DNA from 3 places in the Pelistega ratti genome. Region 3 is predicted to be linked to each of the others. Evidence: predicted binding sites of a transcription regulator. Region 3 holds the regulator's gene; each other region holds the start of a gene.
The links. The regulator sigma-54, encoded in region 3, starts transcription at its own class of promoters, with help from an activator protein. The targets are predictions, from matches to a motif close to TGGCANGNAANCTGCTTT.

Region 1: the regulator sigma-54 is predicted to act here: its motif matches at 1,744-1,761, upstream of exaC (acetaldehyde dehydrogenase ExaC).
Region 2: the regulator sigma-54 is predicted to act here: its motif matches at 3,046-3,063, upstream of F9B76_RS08225 (KpsF/GutQ family sugar-phosphate isomerase).

Annotation. Positions count from the first base shown of each region.
Region 1 covers NZ_CP047165.1:2,000,683-2,005,699, reverse strand. The annotation lists gene alr (alanine racemase) at 1-22, shown strand, start outside; gene exaC (acetaldehyde dehydrogenase ExaC) at 126-1,637, opposite strand; gene gcvP (aminomethyl-transferring glycine dehydrogenase) at 2,137-5,013, opposite strand.
Region 2 covers NZ_CP047165.1:1,882,074-1,887,090, forward strand. The annotation lists gene lptB (LPS export ABC transporter ATP-binding protein) at 1-32, opposite strand, end outside; gene lptA (lipopolysaccharide transport periplasmic protein LptA) at 39-629, opposite strand; gene lptC (LPS export ABC transporter periplasmic protein LptC) at 629-1,231, opposite strand; gene F9B76_RS08220 (KdsC family phosphatase) at 1,237-1,830, opposite strand; gene F9B76_RS08225 (KpsF/GutQ family sugar-phosphate isomerase) at 1,843-2,817, opposite strand; gene F9B76_RS08230 (adenine phosphoribosyltransferase) at 3,189-3,725, shown strand; gene ilvA (threonine ammonia-lyase, biosynthetic) at 3,956-5,017, opposite strand, start outside.
Region 3 covers NZ_CP047165.1:1,665,342-1,670,358, reverse strand. The annotation lists gene F9B76_RS07275 (cytochrome-c peroxidase) at 1-583, shown strand, start outside; gene bfr (bacterioferritin) at 826-1,296, opposite strand; gene F9B76_RS10370 ((2Fe-2S)-binding protein) at 1,458-1,673, opposite strand; gene rpoN (RNA polymerase factor sigma-54) at 1,888-3,291, opposite strand; gene F9B76_RS07255 (hypothetical protein) at 3,290-3,922, shown strand; gene F9B76_RS07250 (IS30 family transposase) at 4,111-5,017, shown strand, end outside.

The DNA.
Region 1 (5,017 bases), 340 kb from region 3:
ATCTGATATAGAGAAACATTAAAAATCTTACCCATCTTCAGAGCATAAAGAATACATAAGAAAAACAATAGGGTGAGCTAATAAGCCCACCCTATTCCAATATTAAGAGAATACTACAATACGAATTAGAAGAATCCTAACGCTTTTGGTGAGTAGCTTACTAATAAATTCTTCGTTTGTTGATAATATCCAAGAATCATTTTATGTGTTTCTCGACCAATACCTGATTTTTTATACCCACCAAATGCCGCATGAGCTGGATAGATATGGTAGCAATTTGTCCATACACGACCCGCTTGAATAGTACGTCCTGCACGATATGCGGTATGAATAGAACGAGACCATACACCAGCCCCTAATCCATACATTGTATCGTTCGCAATACGCATAGCATCATCAAAATCTTTAAAGGTTGTTACGGATAACACAGGTCCAAAAATTTCTTCTTGGAAAATTTTCATTGAGTTATCACCTTTAAAGATTGTCGGTTCGATATAGAAACCTTCACCTATTTCTTTACGCTCTGCTCCACCTGTTAATAAAACAGCACCCTCATCTTTACCCATTTGGATACAACCCAGAATTTTATTCTGTTGTTCCAAAGAAGCTTGAGCACCAATCATTGTTTCAGTGTCTAATGGATGACCTGTTTTAATCCTTTTAACACGTTCAATAGCTTTTTCAAGGAATTTATCCGCAATGCTTTCTTGCACCAAAGCGCGTGATGGGCAAGTACAAATTTCACCCTGATTTAAGGCAAACATACTAAAACCTTCTAACGCTTTATCAAAGAATTCATCTTCCTTATCCATCACATCTTCAAAGAAGATATTAGGTGATTTACCCCCTAATTCTAATGTTATAGGAATGATATTTTCAGCTGCTGCACGCATAATAAATTGACCAACACGTGTAGAACCAGTGAAGGCAATTTTAGCAATACGAGGGCTACTTGCTAACGCTGCACCTGCTTCTTCGCCAGAACCATTAATGATATTTAAAATACCGGGTGGTAATAAATCTTGGATAAGCTCTACTAACACCAAAATACTTACGGGGGTCTGCAATGCAGGTTTCATCACAATACAATTACCTGCCGCTAGTGCAGGAGCAATCTTCCATGCTGCCATCAGAATAGGGAAATTCCACGGAATAATCTGACCCACAACACCAAGTGGCTCATGGAAATGATAAGCCACAGTATCATCATCTATTTCAGCTAAATGCCCTTCTTGAGCACGGATACAACCGGCAAAATAACGGAAATGATCAATTGCCAAAGGAATATCTGCTGCTAATGTTTCACGAACAGGTTTACCGTTATCCCATGTTTCAGCAACAGCAAGTGTTTCTAAATGGGCTTCAAGACGATCAGCTACTTTCAATAAAATATTCGCTCGTTCAGCAGGAGAGGTTTTACCCCATTTCTCTTTTGCCTTATGTGCCGCATCTAGTGCTAATTCCAAATCTTCAACACTTGATAAGGCGACTTTTGTAAATACTTTCCCATCAACAGGTGAGATATTATCAACATATCTGCCTTTTACTGGCGGCACCCATTTACCATCAATAAAGTTATCATAAACGGCTTTAAAATGAACTTTTGAACCTTCTTTATTGGGATCAACATAACGCATAACCAGACTCCTTTTGTCTTTCGTTAAATAAGCACAAAATCAATTTATTGTATCTACACCCTTTTTACGACAATTATTTTAAGTCCTAAATAAGTAAGTGATAAACAAATCAATTTGTGTACTATGATTGTAGCAATCCCCCCATTAAATCTCAATAAAGGTTTACACCACATTATGGTTTATATTGATAAATAATAAAAATAGATATTTATTTAACTATTGCTTATAAGAAAAATATAGTTCCTTACTCAAAAGGGCATCATAACAAATCAGCAAGTTTTTAAACCAAACAAGAAAATACTATACATTACCATGCTTTCTATCTATTTATTTTTATCTTAAACCAATCAAGAAGAAGCCTAAAATCAATATACTAAAGATCAAGACAAATTTTAATTATGTGTGTTTTAAGTATTTAATACTCTCTTTTCTACAAAATGCCAAAATAAAAAAGCGGTGTTAATACACCGCTTTTTATTGACTGTAGATTATGCTTTATCTATTTTGATTCATATTCCTCAATTGAGGGGCAAGTACAAATCAAATGACGATCACCATATGCATTATCCACGCGAGCAACAGGACTCCAGTATTTATTGAGTGGGTCCATACCTGCAGGATATGCCGCTTCTTTACGAGAATACGGATGAGTCCATTCTTCTGATAATAAGCTTTCTGCAGGATGAGGTGCATTTTTCAACACATTATCATTGGCATCTACTTCACCTTTTTCCACTTGAGCAATCTCAGCACGAATCGCAATCATCGCATCAATAAAGCGATCTAATTCTCTTAGACCCTCTGACTCAGTAGGCTCTACCATTAAAGTACCAGCAACAGGGAAACTCATGGTAGGAGCATGGAAACCATAGTCAATTAAGCGTTTTGCAATATCATCTACCGTAATACCAGAACTATCTTTAATTGGGCGTACATCAAGAATACACTCATGTGCTACTCGACCATTACGACCACTATAAAGCACTGGGTAATAAGGTGCTAGGCGTGTCGCAATATAGTTAGCATTTAATAAAGCCACCTGTGTTGCTTTCTTCAGCCCATTGACACCCATTAGGGCAATATAAACATAAGAGATAGGTAGAATACTTGCTGAACCAAAAGGAGCTGATGATACAGGCCCCACTACCTCATCTTCTGATAACTTACCTTGTTCATCTACGATACCGGGTAAGAATGGTGCTAAATGCTCTTTCACCCCGATAGGACCTACACCTGGGCCACCACCACCATGAGGAATACTAAATGTTTTGTGTAAGTTAAAGTGTGATACATCAGAACCAAACCAACCTGGTTTTGCCAAGCCAACAAGGGCATTCATATTTGCCCCATCTAGGTAAACCTGACCTCCTGCCGCATGGATTAAATCACAAATTTCAACAATACGCTCTTCAAATACACCATGAGTAGAAGGATAAGTAATCATAAAGGCAGCAAGGCGATCACCAACTTGAGCAATCTTGACCTTTAAGTCATCTACATCAACATTACCTTGACTATCAGAAGCAACTACCACAACATCCATACCCGCTAAAGTAGCTGATGCTGGATTAGTACCGTGAGCAGAGGCAGGAATTAAGCAAACATTACGTTGTGCTTGACCCATTGATTGATGATAAGCACGAATCGCTAATAAACCAGCATATTCACCTTGCGCACCAGAGTTAGGTTGTAAGCTAATCGCATCATAACCTGTAATTTCACAAAGTGCTTCGCTAAGACGCTCAAATAAAATGCTATACCCTTCTGCTTGATCATCAGGAGCAAAAGGATGGATATTGCAGAATTCTGGCCAAGTGATAGGAATCATTTCTGCGGTTGCATTGAGCTTCATCGTGCATGAACCTAATGGAATCATACTACGATCAAGCGCTAAATCCATATCAGATAAGTGGCGAAGATAACGCAACATATCTGTTTCAGAATTGATGCTTGAGAAAATAGCTTGTGTCAAAATAGCACTTTGACGAGCCACTTCTGCAGGAACAGCAATATCTGCGTCTGAATCAATCACATCATCGATATCAACAGGCTCAACAGCCAATGCTTCTGCAATAATATTAATTAACTCTTGTACATCTGCCAAAGAAACTGTTTCATCTAATGAAATTGCAACACTTGTTGGACTTACATTGCGAAGATTAATACCATTCTCAAGAGCAACCGCTAAAATAGTCTGTGCTTTTTCAGATTCAATTTGTAGCGTATCAAAGAATCGCTCATTCACCACATTAACACCCATTTGTGCCAATGCTTCATTTAGAATAAAGGTACTTGAATAAATACGCTGAGCAATCGCACGAATACCTTTAGCACCATGGTAAACTGCATACATACTTGCCATTACAGCTAGCAATACTTGAGCAGTACAAATATTAGAAGTGGCTTTTTCACGGCGAATATGTTGTTCACGGGTTTGCAACGCAAGACGTAATGCTTTTTTACCTTGAGCATCAACAGATACCCCTACTAAACGTCCAGGCATAGTACGTTTTAAAGCATCTTTAGTTGCCATATAACCTGCATGAGGCCCACCAAAACCAAGTGGAATACCAAAACGTTGTACGCTACCGACTGCAATATCAGCACCCCATTCACCCGGCGCTTTTAAAATAGCCAGAGATAATAGATCAGCGGCAACAGCTACAATGGTATTTTGAGCATGAGCCTGTTCACAAAAATGTTGATAATCAACGACTTCACCCAAGCTGTGAGGGTATTGTAATAATACACCAAAACATTCTGGAAGACCTTCTAACTCATCACCGATAACAACCTCAATACCTAATGGTTTTGCACGTGTACGAACCACTTCTTGTGTTTGTGGGTGAACGTGTTGAGAAACAAAGAAAACATTACTTTTCGATTTAGATGAACGGCGAGCTAATGTCATTGCCTCTGCGGCGGCTGTACCTTCGTCTAATAACGACGCATTAGCTACATCTAAACCTGTTAAATCCACCACCATAGTTTGGTAGTTTAATAAGGCTTCTAAACGACCTTGAGAAATTTCTGGTTGATAAGGTGTATAAGCCGTGTACCAAGCTGGATTTTCTAAAACATTACGAAGAATCACATTGGGTGTATCTGTACCATAATACCCTTGCCCGATATAGCTACGATAAACGACATTTTCACTCGCAATCTCACGTAATTCTGACAATACATCAGGCTCTGTACGTGATTCTTCTAAAGCTAACTCTTCTTTTAAGCGGATATTATTGGGAACGATTTCATCAACCAATTCATCTAAAGAATTAACCCCAATCGTTTTGAGCATATGAGCTTGCTCTTCCGCATTTGGTCCAATATGACGACCGACAAACTCTTCTGTTTGATCAATATGTGTGTGCAACATGATT
Region 2 (5,017 bases), 220 kb from region 3:
GAATCGGTATAATGATCTAGTGTAGCTGTCATAGTAAATTATCGAGTAAGTTTTGAGGGCATGGGTTTGCCTTGGTATCGTTTTTGGCATTCAGCAATAGCGGCATCTGCTTTAGAACGAGCTTGGAAAACAGAGCGAACACGCGTTTTATCAGGCGCATTAGCACCACCTGTGGCAAGATATGTCCCTTTCTTGCTATTGTAGGTAATGGTATCGCCTCTTAGCAGATCAATTGTTTTTCCACAGATTTGACGTGTAACAACAGCTTGCCCTTTAAGATGCATGATTTCGGTGTCTTCATCATATGTCGCTAGTTTTCCCTCAGCATTGATGATTTCATAGGTATCGGGGCGTTCCTCATAAATGGTAATTTTGGGAGAGGTGGATACGGTTGCTTGAGCGTGCTGAGCCCCCTTATCATCTGTAGTGATATGAAGTGTATCTGCAGTTAGGCGCATTAATCCTCTGGTGAGAATAACATTTCCCGTAAATTGGCTTGTTTTATTAATATCATCATAGCTAAGTGAATCAGAAACCACTAAAATTTCTGGCTCTTCAGGTGCTGTTGTTTGTGCATTAACCAAAAACGGTACACTCATTAGGCTTAATGTTAGTATAAGCTTCTTCATTATGGTTTATCCTTGTTTGCTTTATTAATATCTTGTGGAGAAATAACAACATCCGTATTGGCAAATACTTCTAAACGACGTGTCTTATTATTGTAAATCATTCCTTTCCCTTGCATACGAGAATTGCCTTGAAGTACATCAGCTGGTTTATCTGTTTTAATAATACTCTCATTAGGTAAAACGGTGAGTTCTTCACTACGAATATCTAATGCGGAGGTATCTTCACTAGGGAAGCGGTGAATATGGGCATTACCTTGCATTAGAATAAAATCACCTTTGTCTTTTAGTGTTACTTTATCGGCACTTGCTTGTGTACGAGGCGTATCAGGACGAATCCCAAATAAGGTAGCATGACTTGCTTCATAAGAATCATCATCAGGATAGTGTACCAACTGTGTTCCAGTTAGCCGATTGGTTGCAATACCTTGATTATCAGATGAAATCATTACAAAATTACCTGACCATGCATCAGGTTCATGGGTAATTTGCACAGGTGGTTCAATAGGTATGGCTCTTTGTGTATAATCCGCAGCCCACCATGTTGCAATAACAAGGATAATCAATAAAAATAAGGCAATAAACGTAGGAAGTCTTTCTTTCATAGTATTTATTGTATCGCGATACCACGGACAAGAGTGCTACCTTGTAAAAATGCACCTAATAGCCCTTGAGCAGAAAGAATAATATCAGTTAGTTCTCGAGCTGCCCCTTGCCCTCCTGCAATCGTACTTACCCAGTGAGAGGCTTGTTGAATATAGAAAGGAGCATGAGGAACGGTTGCTGCCAGACCGACTTTGCGTAAGGCTTCTAAATCAATAATATCATCACCCATATAGGCAATTTGCTCAAGCGTGAGTTGATGCTCTGTCGCAATGTCTTCAATTAGTTTGCCTTTATCGCGTGCATCTTGGTAAAGTAAACTAATCCCCAGTTCGGCAGCTCGGCGAGTAACAATGCCGCCACTTCGACCTGTAATCAGTGCGACTTTAATTCCACTTTGTTGCAGCATTCGGAAACCATGTCCATCTAAGGCATTAAAGCGCTTTAATTGTTCCCCTGTATCACTATAAAAAAGTGAGCCATCGGTGAGTACGCCATCTACATCAAAAGCAATAAGACGGATATTTTCAGCACGAGAACGGATCGTTTCTGGAATTTTAGAGAGAATAAGTGTTTCAGAAGGATGTCGTAGTTTAGTCATTTATATTTGCCTCTAAATTACTTTTTTAACCATAAGGTCATGCATATGAACTGCACCAACTAGCTTACCCTTGGTATTAATAACAAGAATATGTGAGATTTTCTCAGATTCCATTATACTGGCTGCTTCTATAGCAAGGGTGGTATCAAGAATAGTTTTAGGAGATTTAGACATCACTTCTCCCAGTGTATAGGGGCGAATATCCCCTTTCTTTTGGATGAGTCGCCGTAAATCACCATCTGTAAAAATACCCATTGGCTCGTTATCTGGATTGATAATAATCACCATTCCCATATGTTTTTTAGACATAACCTCAAGGGCTTGGGTTAGTGGTGTATCGGGTGAAACAATAGGGAGAGTATCCCCTTGGCGCATCACATCATAGACGTGTGTTAATAAACGTCTTCCTAATGCACCGCCGGGGTGAGAGCGAGCAAAATCAGATGCACCAAAATGACGTGCTTCTAGGCAAGCGACTGCTAAAGCATCGCCTAATGCCAGCGTTACTGTTGTACTAGCGGTGGGTGCAAGACCAAGAGGGCAGGCTTCTTTCTCAATATGAGCATTTAGGAAAATATCACTTAATTTTGCTAAATCAGAGTCCTTATTCCCACAGATACAGATGATTTTAGTACCTAAACGGCGAATAACAGGAAGAATAGTCGATAGCTCATTGGATTGTCCTGAATAGGAAATGGCAATAACAACATCTTCACCAGTAATCATACCCAAATCACCATGTACGGCTTCTGCAGAATGTACAAAAAAAGCGGGAGAGCCTGTAGAGGCAAGGGTGGCGGCAATCTTACGACCGATATGACCTGATTTACCAATACCCGTAACAACAACCCTCCCTTTGCAATCAAGTAAGGTTTGAACGGCTTGTGTAAATGCCTCATCTAAGCGATTTGCTAGTAACAATAAGGCCTCTGCTTCAATCGTGATAGTTTGACGACCTGTTTGGAGGTATTGTTGAGAAAGTTTCATAACCCAATATCCAGTTTGTTATTGGCGATTATTTTACCCTAGATTAGGAGAAAGAAACAAAGAGAATGGTATTGGTAGAAATGCAAGTGATATGCTTTTGTTTCAATTGATGTTAGCAGAAAGTTACTATGATGCTGGGTGAGATGTGATGTGGTAGAAAAAGTAGTGTATGACAGTTAGTGTTGGTTGTATAAATACCTTTAAAAATAGTTTGGTAACTTAGTATCAATAGCGTGTTTTATGCTAGCTCGGTGTAGTTGTTTATATGTAGTAAATATACCCTCTTATCAAAATCTGGTAAATAGCTTGTTTTTACTGCGGAATGAATTGCTACAGGCTATAATTTGGCGTGAATTTTTAGGAACGATACCATGCAATATAATCCTGTAGAAATGATTGGTCAATCTATTCGCTCTATTCCTGATTGGCCTAAACAGGGCATTACTTTTAGGGATATTACCCCTGTCCTTCAAAACCCCCGTACTTTCCGTATGCTGATTGATATTTTTGTAGCTCGCTATATGCAGCAACAATTAGACTTGGTGGCTGGTGTTGATGCAAGAGGGTTTATTATTGGAAGCGTTATCGCCTATGAGCTTAATCTTGGCTTTATTCCTATCCGTAAGAAAGGTAAACTTCCTTTTGAGACGGTTGGTGAAGAATATCATTTAGAGTATGGGCAAGCCTCGGTTGAGATTCATGTCGATGCGGTAAAAGAAGGGCAACGTGTTTTATTAATTGATGACTTAATTGCAACGGGTGGAACGCTACTAGCGGCTAATCGTCTATTAAACCGTTTGGGGGCTAATGTCGTAGAAGCGGCTTCTATTATTGATTTACCCGATTTGGGTGGTTCTACCTTGATTAAAGAAACAGGCTTACCCGTATTTAGTCTTTATTCTTTTTAAAAAGTGTGTGTGGGTGTTTATTGAAAGAAAAGTATTTGAATTAAATACCCTTATCAATAGAAGCGTAAAAATAATATAAAAATATTCAAATACAGGAAAAATAGGGTTCGCATACTTATATTTTCCTACTATAAATTGAGAAAACCAGATTAAACGTTTTATCCTATATTTAATCTGGTTTTCAAGAGTGAGCTTACTTTAAATTCTGAGTATCAATATATCTCTACTGACTATAAGAATAAACGATAAGCAGGGTTATTGGATTCATTGATATAGGGATACCCTAAATTATTGAGAAAATCCTTAAAGGCTTGTTTATCCGAAGGAGGAACTTGCATACCGACTAAGACATGACCAAAATCACCGCCCATATTACGATAGTGGAAAAGGCTAATATTCCATTCTGGACTCATTGAGTTTAAAAAGAGTGATAATGCACCGGGACGTTCAGGGAACTCAAAGCGATAAAGCACTTCATGTACGGCTAAATCTGATTTTCCGCCCACCATATAACGTAAATGTGTTTTAGCTAAATCGTCATTGGTAAGGTTATAGACAGTAAATTTGCGTTTTTCGATTTGTTTACGGATTTTATCTGCTTCATCAGGATGGCTAATTTGCACCCCTACAAATACATGTGCTAAAGATTCATTGGAAATGCGATAGTTAAACTCTGTGACGGCACGATTATCTAGGGAAGCCAAGAGTTGTTTAAAACTCCCCTTGATTTCAGGCATAGTAACAGAGAAAATTACCTCTTTATTCTCACCGACTTCTGCTCGTTCAGCCACATAACGTAAACGATCAAAGTTCATGTTTGCACCAGAAGTCACTGCTATGAGCTGTTTCCCTTCCCAGTGATGTTGTTGAGCATATTTTTTTGCCCCCGCTACCGACAAAGCACCAGCAGGTTCTAAAATATTTCGTGTATCTTGAAATACATCGCGTAGTGCGGCACAAATCTCATCGGTATTAACGGTGATATAGTCATCTACAAGTGTTTTACAGAGTTTAAATGTCTCTACACCGACTTGTTTAACGGCAGTCCCATCAGAGAATAAACCTACATCATTGAGCGTAATACGGCGATTACTTTTAACGCTCTTAATCATGGCGCAAGAATCTTCAGTTTGTACACCAATGATACGGATAGTGGGGTCTAATGCTTTAATATAAGCTGCAACCCCTGCAATAAGACCGCCTCCACCAATAGCACAGAAAATTGCATCTGGTTTTTTATTGGCTTGACGTAGAATTTCTATTGCTACTGTCCCTTGCCCTGCAATGACATA
Region 3 (5,017 bases):
CCCTTTTGACTCTAAATACGACCGCTATTTACGCGGAGAATATGAATTAACACCTCTAGAGGATTTAGGAAGAACCCTATTTTTCTCGAATAATAATGTCAATTGTAAAACCTGTCATTCACTTAAACCAGAAGACAGTGAAGGCGAGATTTTTACTAATTTTGAATACCATAATATTGGTGTTCCAGCCAACCTAGAATTAATTGCATTAAATCAATTAGGGGCTGATTATAAAGACAATGGCTTATTAGATAATCCTAAAGTTAATGGAGATATTAAGCAAAAAGGAAAATACAAAACCCCAACACTGCGTAATATTGCGGTTACAGGGCCTTATATGCATAATGGGGTTTTTAAAGATTTACGTACTGTCATCTTATTCTATGATCACTTTAATCACCCCATGCGTAAAATTAACCCAGAAACAGGGAAACCATGGGGAGAACCTGAAGTCCCTGATACAGTAAATTACACCGATTTAAAAGCCAATGTACTCAATGATCGCAAAGTAGATGCCTTGGTTGCATTCTTAAAAACACTAACAGATGCTCGTTATGAACATCTATTAGAAGAGAAAAAATAAGACTTTTCTTCTACTAAATGGGTTTATAAAGGGATAGTAGGTAATCAGGATTTCTATTGTATGCTTACTTACAAAACTTACCTTTTATAATTACCTATACTCTTTACCCAAAGAGTAAGTACGACAGGATAGCTACTTTATGTTTAACTCAATAAAAAAGGCAAAATAGTCTTTTCTATTTTGCCTTTATATCCATTTGATAGATGAGTACCTACCATAAAGAAATACTCATCACCCTAATATTAATCTTCTATTTGCGATTGAAGATAATTTTCTAAACCAAGTGATTCGATTAAGTCTTGTTGTGTTTCTAACCAATCAATTTGTTCTTCATTATCGTCTAAAATATCGACCAATAAACGGCGAGTAACGTAATCTTGTACTTTTTCCATATGCTCAATGGCTTCTTTTAGATCGGTATGGAATTCACGCTCTAAGGCTAAATCACACGCAATAATATCAGCCACATCTTCACCGATACGGATTTTACCTAGGTCTTGAAGATTAGGAAGCCCTTCTAACATAAACACACGTTCGATAATTTTATCCGAGTGCTTCATCTCTTCAATAGATTTTTTGTATTCTGCTTTACCTAATCCTTCTAACCCCCAGTTTTTCAACATACGTGCATGTAAGAAATACTGGTTAATGGCGGTTAATTCTGTTTTAAGGATTTTATTTAAGAAACTATTAACCTTATCTGGTGCTTGCATTTAATGCTCCATTTAATGATGAATGCTTGCATTTTAACATAGCAAAACCCAGCCATTCAAGCCATTCCTTTTATAGAAGAATGGCTTAAATAAAGGCTGTTAAGCTAATAAGAATGGTTTTAATTTAGATTTTTTAAAGAAAAACCTAAGTGATGAGAAGACTAAAGTGCTTCTTTCCAAGAAGGCATAACCTCTGTTACTTGAAGTGCTGACGCATCTGCTTGTGGTTCAAGATAAGATTCTGCACAACCTGCACAGCAACCACAACAGGTAGCAACACCAAGCTGAGCTTGTAAATCAGCCAATGTGCGTGCACCGTTAGCAACAGCTTCTTTGACTTTTTTATCGCTAATTGCATTACAAATACAAACGTACATGGTTCACCTATAAAATTTGATTAATTGAGAACTATTATCATATGTTTTTTCTATTTTGTCAATTAATAATTATTATCATTTATGATTACAAAATAGCTTTTTTCTAAATGTTACGGCTAATATGTTGTTTTACAACGACAATTTGTTTTTAAACCTCTTCTTTATCTATCCCTTGATAGACAATATCTAATCGCTAGCCTAGGATAGATAGCCATTAAAGTAAGGCTTTCGCTTTTCTAATAGATGCCGCAGGAAAACCAACCGCTTCTCGGTATTTTGCTACCGTACGGCGAGCAATTTCAATCCCTTCTTGATGTAACTTATCCATTAATTGATTATCTGATAATGGTTTTGCTTTTGATTCTGCCTCAATAAAGGCTTTAATCTTGAGTTGAATAGCTGTTGCAGATGTTTGACTACCTTCTTGTGTATTAAGTCCACTACTAAAAAAGCGTTTTAACTCAAAAATACCATGAGGGGTATCAATATATTTTTGATTAACCGTACGGGAAATCGTTGATTCATGTAAGGATAATTGTTCCGCAATTTGTTTTAAGGTTAATGGTTTTATCGCTTGCATACCATGAGTAAAAAAATCATATTGTTCTTGCATAATAGTTTGAGCCACCAAAAGAATCGTTGCAAATCGTTGATTCATCTGTCCCAAAAAAGCTCTTGCCTGCTTTAACTGTGATGCAATTTCTGGGCTAATCACTTCTTTTTTATGGGTAATTTTAATTAACCTTTCATACTCTTTATGTACCCGAACCTTAGGTAATATCTGTGGATTAAGGTAAATAGCCCATTGTCCCTCTTTAAACTGACATAACAAATCAGGCACAATATAGTTTGCCTCTCCAACACTATACGCTTTTCCGGGTTTAGGATTTAATTGTTGAATCAGTTGTGTCGCTTGACGAATATGGGTAATATCCGCGTGAACTAATTGCTCTAATGTGGCTATATCCGCTCGTGCTAATGCTTCCAGACCATATTGACAAATCTGTCTAGCGATTATCAATACATCATCAGAGACCTTTTGTGTTAAATATTGCCTATCTAATTGTAATAAAAGACACTCAGAGAGGGAACGTGCCGCAATACCAATAGGATCAAATCGCTGAAGCGTTGTTAATGCTTGTTCTACTTCTACCAGAGGGACTTGTTCTTGTAAGGTAGTCGATAATATTTGCGTAAGTACCGATAAATCTGTTGTTAAATAACCATTGTCATCAATATCACCAATCAAATAGCTGATAATTGTTTTTTGTCGATAATCAATAGCGCTTGTACTTAATTGTTCCAACAGATAGTCTTGCAAACTTTTCGTTGCATTTATCTCTTGTAAATAATCTGCACTATCTACGCGGTATGCGTTAGAATAGTCATCTGATATATCGGTATTATCAATCGACTGGATAGAATCTTCTTCTTGATTCGCTTCATTTGGTAAAGATACCAACTCTAACATTGGATTTTCTTGAAGCATTTTATATAATTCAGCTTCAAACTCCATAGTAGAGTACTGCAATAACCTCAATGATTGCTGTTGTTGCAGGGTCATCACCATTTGCTGGCGAGCCGTTAATTTTATTTCTTGATGCATACTAACTGACATGACACCAATCACTAACTCAGATATTTCACTTTTAAATAAAACCCTATTCCAATTGGCTGTACCCCGTCTTATACAACGCACCATTATTATACTGGTCTGTTTAGTTGTATGGTACTGGCTAGCCAAGCAAATACTCGCCTTTGGTGAGCAACAAAACTATGCCTTTTTAGCAACGTATAGTACCCAAGTCATGGAATACCTCAATAGTATAAACAATTATATTTGGTGGGGGCTTATTTTAATCGGAACAATCATTCTTTATTTTGTTTTATATGGCTGGGTTAGCCATAGCATTGAAAAAGCAGGTAGTATTATCCCTAAGGCAGATGTCATGGAAAAGCTACTTCCACAGCTTTCCCAACATGCTAAAAACGTACTTATTTGGGTATGGCAAGATCAACGAGAACCCATTACCCTTAAAAATCTATACGATACACGTACACAACTTAGGAGTGGTCGTATTAACCGATTAGCCCAAATCCATCGACATCGCGAGCTATTAGGACTAATCCCTACAGACAATAATGAACCTAATATGGCAGAGGAAAGAGAAAAAGTCGATCATTTGCTTCATCATATTAATTTAGATTTAAATAATGATGATACGCCACATTCTCTACATAAAGAATAAATAGCGCTTAAATGGTTATTATTTATTTTACCGCCCTTAAAGGGCGGTTTTTTTATGATCATCTCGTTCTTTTTCTGGGTTATATATTCCCAATTTGTAAAATTAAGCTAGACAAAAAACTGGACAAAAAAAGCCATTTACATTAGATTCAGATAAACACCACATTTACTGAAAAGGAACTAACATAAATGACTTACACTCATCTTAGCACAAATGAATTGGTTATGATAGAGGCATATTACCAAATTGGTAAAAAAGTAATAGATATAGCTAAGGCATTAAATCGATCAAGGCAAACGATCTATAGGGTAATAGCGATGTTAAAAAAGGGTTACTCTGCCTATGAGTATTATGAACAGTATAAAAAGAATAAGTGCTATTGTGGGCGGGGTAAAACCCAATTATCCAAAAAAGAGAGAGCGTTAATACAAGCCCATTTGGATAAGGGGTGGAACTTTGATGTGATTAAAGGGGTCTATCACAAGAAAATTTCTTGCTCGATGAGAACACTATATCGCTTAGTGGAACGAGGTGTTTTTAAGAAAGAGGATTTACCTTGGAAAGGTAAGCGTAGAGCCAATGGACGAAAAGAAACACGGGGTAAACAAGCTTTTGTAAGGGATATTCATGAACGAGCCAAATATTATCCAGCGTTTAAGGAAGAATTTGGGCATTTAGAAGGTGATACTATCGTAGGGAAAAATCATCAAAGTGCGGTGATAACACTGGTTGAGAGAAAGTCTAAAGCTATTATTACCTTACAAACAGATGGACGAAAAGCACAGGATATACAAAAGGCAATCAATCGCTGGATGTCTTCTTTTTCAACTCTACCTCATTTATTTAAATCCATCACCTTTGATAGAGGCAAAGAGTTCTCTGACTGGAAAACGATTGCCAATGCACATGATATTGATATTTTCTTTGCCGATCCAGGCTGTCCAAGTCAGAGAGGACTTAATGAACATTCTAATGGATTATTACGCCGACATGGACTACCGAAACAGACTGATTTTATAGGAATGACTCAATCATATTTGTCCAGTATTGCTCATAAAATAAACATGATACCTAGAAAATCTCTCGGTTATAAAA